DNA from 2 places in the Frigoribacterium sp. Leaf172 genome. Region 1 is predicted to be linked to the other one. Evidence: predicted binding sites of a transcription regulator. Region 1 holds the regulator's gene; the other holds the start of a gene.
The links. The regulator LexA, encoded in region 1, represses DNA repair genes until DNA is damaged. The targets are predictions, from matches to a motif close to TCGAACANNTGTTCGA.
Positions count from the first base shown of each region.

Region 2: the regulator LexA is predicted to act here: its motif matches at 1,398-1,413, upstream of ASF89_RS08995 (DNA polymerase III subunit alpha).

Region 1 is NZ_LMPB01000005.1:95,421-97,880, forward strand. It holds gene hflX (GTPase HflX) at 1-863, shown strand, start outside; gene lexA (transcriptional repressor LexA) at 927-1,616, opposite strand; gene ASF89_RS14175 (LysM peptidoglycan-binding domain-containing protein) at 1,867-2,241, shown strand; gene ASF89_RS14180 (histidinol-phosphate transaminase) at 2,314-2,460, shown strand, end outside.
Region 2 is NZ_LMPB01000002.1:578,815-581,274, forward strand. It holds gene ASF89_RS08990 (aromatic acid exporter family protein) at 2-1,339, opposite strand; gene ASF89_RS08995 (DNA polymerase III subunit alpha) at 1,453-2,460, shown strand, end outside.

The sequences.
Region 1 (2,460 bases):
CGCGTCAGGCCGGTGGTCAGGTCGGCGGGGCGGGGGCCGGCATGGGCAGCCGCGGTCCGGGTGAGACGAAGATCGAGCTCGACCGTCGGCGGATCCACACCCGCATGGCGCGCCTCCGTCGCCAGATCAAGGAGATGAAGCCGGCGCGCGACGCCAAACGGGCTAACCGCGACCGCAACGAGGTCCCCTCCGTCGCGATCGCGGGCTATACCAACGCCGGCAAGTCCAGTCTGCTCAACCGCCTGACCAGCGCCGGCGTCCTGGTCGAGAACGCCCTGTTCGCCACCCTCGATGCGACCGTGCGGAAGAGCACGACGACCGACGGCCGCCCGTTCACGTACTCCGACACGGTCGGCTTCGTCCGCAATCTCCCCCATCAGCTGGTGGAGGCGTTCCGATCGACTCTCGAGGAGGTCGCGGCGTCGGATGTCATCGTCCATGTCGTGGACGGCTCGCACCCGGATCCGACGGCGCAACTCGCCACCGTGCGCCAGGTCGTGAGCGAGGTCGATGGTGCTGGCATCACCGAGATCGTGGTCTTCAACAAGAGCGACCTGGTCGATCCCGATCAGCGTCTCGTGCTCCAGGGGCTCGTGCCCGACGCGGTCTTCGTGTCGGCTCGGACCGGAGAGGGCATCGACGAGCTCCTCGAGCGGATCGCCGGTTCGCTCCCCACTCCCGACGTCGAGCTCGAGCTGCTGGTGCCCTACGACCGCGGCGATGTCGTGTCGCAGCTCCACGACTCGGGCCGGGTGGTCGAGTCGTCCTACGAGGAGGAGGGCACCCGTGTGCACGCACGCGTGTACCCGAGCGACGTCGCGTGGTTGACCCCGTTCGTCTCGCGCGCGGCCGTGTCCCGCTGAGACCACCGGGTCACGACGAAGCCCCTCGCCGATCGGCGAGGGGCTTCGTCGTGCGCGAGCGACTCAGACGGAACGCAGGACGGCCACGACCTTGCCGAGGATCTGCGCGTGGTCACCGACGATCGGCTCGAACGCGCTGTTGCGGGGGAGCAGCCAGGTGTGGCCGTCCCGCTGCCGGAAGACCTTGACGGTCGCCTCGTCATCGAGCATCGCGGCGACGATGTCCCCGTTCTCGGCCGAGTTCTGCTGGCGGACGACCACCCAGTCCCCGTCGCAGATGGCGGCGTCGATCATCGAGTCCCCGACGACGCGGAGCATGAAGAGCTCCCCCTTGCCCACGAGCTGGCGGGGGAGCGGCATGACGTCCTCGACCTGCTGCTCGGCCGTGATCGGGATCCCGGCGGCGATCCGCCCGACCATGGGGACGTGGGCGGTGTCGCCGTCGTCGCTCGTCGTCAGGATGTTCGTCACCGGCGCAGAGGGCGCGGCCTCGGTGCTGAGGACCTCGAGAGCCCGGGGGCGATTGGGGTCCCGGCGGATGCGGCCGGCGAGCTCCAGCTGGTTCAGCTGGTGCGTCACGCTCGAGAGCGACTTGAGGCCGACGGCGTCGCCGATCTCGCGCATGCTCGGCGGGTAGCCGCGCTGACCGATGCTCTGCTGGATCGCGGTCAGGATCGAGCTCTGCTTGGCCGTCAGCTCCTTGCGCGCGACCGTTCCCGAGTCCGTGGACCGTCGGGGCTGCGGGTCGGTCATGTCTCTCCTGCCGTCGATGTCGGTGGTCGGTGTTCTACTCGGACCACCGAGCCAAACCGTATCCGATGGGTGCCGCTCGGCGAAACACATGTTCGAGTGTGTCGCCGATCGGGTCCGGAAAAATCGAACATCGGGCTTGATATCGCCCTCAATCGAAGATATGTTCGGAACACGTCTTCGTGCCCGGTGTTCCCGGCCGATCGCCGGGCACGAACACGGACGTCTTCTCTAGCGGTGAAAGGACCACCTCATGAGCGCCACCACGATCTCCCGCAACGCCACATCGTCGAACGCGCCCATCGGCGCGACACCGCGCGTCCGCCTCCGGATCACGCGCCGGGGTCGTCGTGTCGTCGGCGCCGGTGTGACACTTCTCGTCGCCGGCGTCGTCGGCGGCGTCCTGCTCGCCGGCCCCGGCGCGCAGGCGTCCGACACGGCCGGCTCCGCCTCCTTCGAGTACGTCACAGTCGACGGGGGCGACACGCTCTGGCAGGTCGCCTCCGAGATCGCCCCCACGAAAGACCCTCGTGACGTGATCAGCGACATCGTCCGACTGAACAACCTCGGCAGCACCGAGGTGGCGGCAGGTCAGTCCCTCGCCGTCCCCGCTCAGTACTCGAACTGACTTCCCGGGCCCGGACCCGGGCGCTGCCGAGGGCGATTCGATCACCACCCGTCCGCGATCTAGCATGGTGGCGTGTCCTTCAGTCTCGACGACCTCCCCCTCCGCGACGATCTGCGCGGCCTGACCCCCTACGGCGCACCCCAGAAGAAGGTGCCCGTCGCGCTCAACGTCAACGAGAACACGCATCCCATCCCCGAGAACGTGGCTCGCGACATCGTG
Region 2 (2,460 bases), on a different contig from region 1:
GTCAGTCGGCGTCGCGTCGGACGGTGTCGCGGGGCGCGTCGTCGTCGCCCGCCGCCCTGGCCGCGGCGTCGCCGTCAGCGGTGTCATCGACGTCGGCGGTGTCGTCGACGTCGGGTGCCTCGTCTCCGTCGGCGTCCTCGGATCCTGTGCGCGCCTCCTCGGCGTCCTCGGATCCCGTGCGCGCCTCCTCGGCGTCGGTGTCGCCACCCGCCGTGCTCACGTCCGGCTCGGCGGGCCGAGGGGCGGTGCCGTCGTCGGGGTCGAGGGCGGCGACGATGCGGCCGAGCGAGACGGCGATCGAGACCCCGCCGCTGGTGTCGGTGGTGGGGCGGTCGCGGTGGGCGTCGATCGCCTCCCAGAGGTCGGCGATGCGACGACGGGCCTCGACGAACACGTCGGCGTCGGAGTCGTGACGCCTGATCACCTCGGCGACGCCGTGGAGGGTGTGCGCCACGGCCGGGGCGAGCGAGTCGGGCATGCCGATCTGGCGGCCGATGCGTCGGCCGAGGACCCCCGAGACCTCGGCGATGTCCTGCAGATGGAACGAGACCCGCTCGAACGCGGCCAGTTCGGCGTACTCGCGGCCGAGATCGCGTCGACGCAGCAGCCACCGGGGGTTCATCCTCCGCGACTCGTCGGCGTACTGCACCGACGATCGGACGCTGTGGAGGGTGGCGGGGAGCTCGCCGACGCGGTCCTCCCAGTCATCGTCCTCGAGGGGCCAGGGCGTCTCGAAGACCCCGGCGATCTCGTCGGCTCGATCGGCGAGCGCCTGCCGGACCCTACGGAGCCGCGTGTCCGCACGCGAGGTGTTCAGCGGCGGCACGATCACGAAGTTGACGACGACGCCCACGACGACGCCGACGCCGAGCTGGACGATGTAGCCGATGCCGTACGACTCGGTGTCGGATCCTCCGAGCAGCAGCACGAACAGGCCGGCGGTGAGCACCCAGTCGCGACCGGCGCCGAGCCAGCGGATGCCGGCGAGCACGACGCCGACGCCGACCAGCGCGGCGACGGCGAGGACGCCGGGTGGCCCCTCCTGCAGGGCGAAGACCGCCGTGGCGAGGGCGATGCCGACGACGACGCCCAGCAGCACCTGGATGCCCTGTCGCAGCGAGGCCCGCAGCGTCGGGTACATGGCGATGACCGCGCCGAGGGGCGCGTAGTACGGGTAGTCGGCCGCCGTCCCGGGGATCTGCGGGGCGATCCAGTAGGCCAGGCCCGCGGCGAGCGCCGTCTTCACGGCGAGCAGGAGGCGCGGCTGGGCGAGCAGCACGCGCGTCCAGTGCCCGACGGTGCGGGCGTCCCGGCGGAGGGTCGATGGGCGGTCGGTCATCCTCCGATGATGTCAGTCGGGCGGCGACCCCGACTGGTCGCATCAGCACGTACACTGATCGAACATCTGTTCGAACCGACCCGGCCGGGGGGTCTGAGCACGAGGCACGAGTCATGCGTTTCACCCATCTGCGCGTCGCGTCGGCGTTCAGCGCCCACTACGGCACGGCCCATCCGAAGACCCTCGTCGACGCCGTCGCCGAACGCGGGGCCGACGCGGCCGCCATCACCGACCGCGACGGCCTCTACGGGGCGATCCGGCACATCGGGGCGTGCCGGGCGGCGGGCGTCGACCCCATCGTCGGCGTCGAGCTCGGGTGCCGCGACGACCGGCCGGGCGCCGCCCCGGAGGGCTCGACGGTCGAGCGGATCGTCGTGCTCGCTCACGGGGCGGTCGACGGCGGACCGGCGGGGGCGGGGTGGGCGGCCCTCTGCCGCCTGATCAGCGCCGCGCACGGGCGGGCGACGAAGAAGGCGAGCGGCAGCGCGAACAGCGTGGCGACGATCGGCCGGTCGAGGGTCAGGGCTTTCGTCCAAGGAGACTCCGGGCCGGCGGCGACGGTGCTGCTCGGCCCCGACTCCGACGTGGGCAGACTGGTGCAGGCGGGTCGGCACACGGAGGCGGCGGCGGCGTTGACGGACTGGGCGGCGATGCTGCCCGGAGGGGTCGTGGTCGAGGTCGTCTGCCATCTGACCGAGCCGGGCGAGAGCCGCAGCATCCGACACGCCGCCCGCATGCTCGAGCTGGCCGATCATGTCGGGGTGCCGGCCGTGCTGACCAACGCCGTGCGGTATCTCGACTCCGACGAGGCGGTCACCGCCGACGTCCTCGACTCGGCCGGTCATCTCGCCGCTCTCGGCAGCTTCCGTCCGCAGCCGAACGCTCAGGCGCACCTGAAGGGGGCCGGCGAGATGCGCGGCATCGCGCAGATGGTGACCGACGCCTCCTCCCTGCCCCGCAGCGCCGCCGACGAGATGCTGTCGGCGACCGAGAGGCTGGCCGACCGGTGCCGGCTCGATCCGGCCGCCGATCTCGGCTGGGGTCGCCCGAAGGTCCCCGAGCCGAGCGCCGTGGGCGTCGACGGCGACCCCGATCAGGTGCTGTTCCGTCGGGCCGAGGCC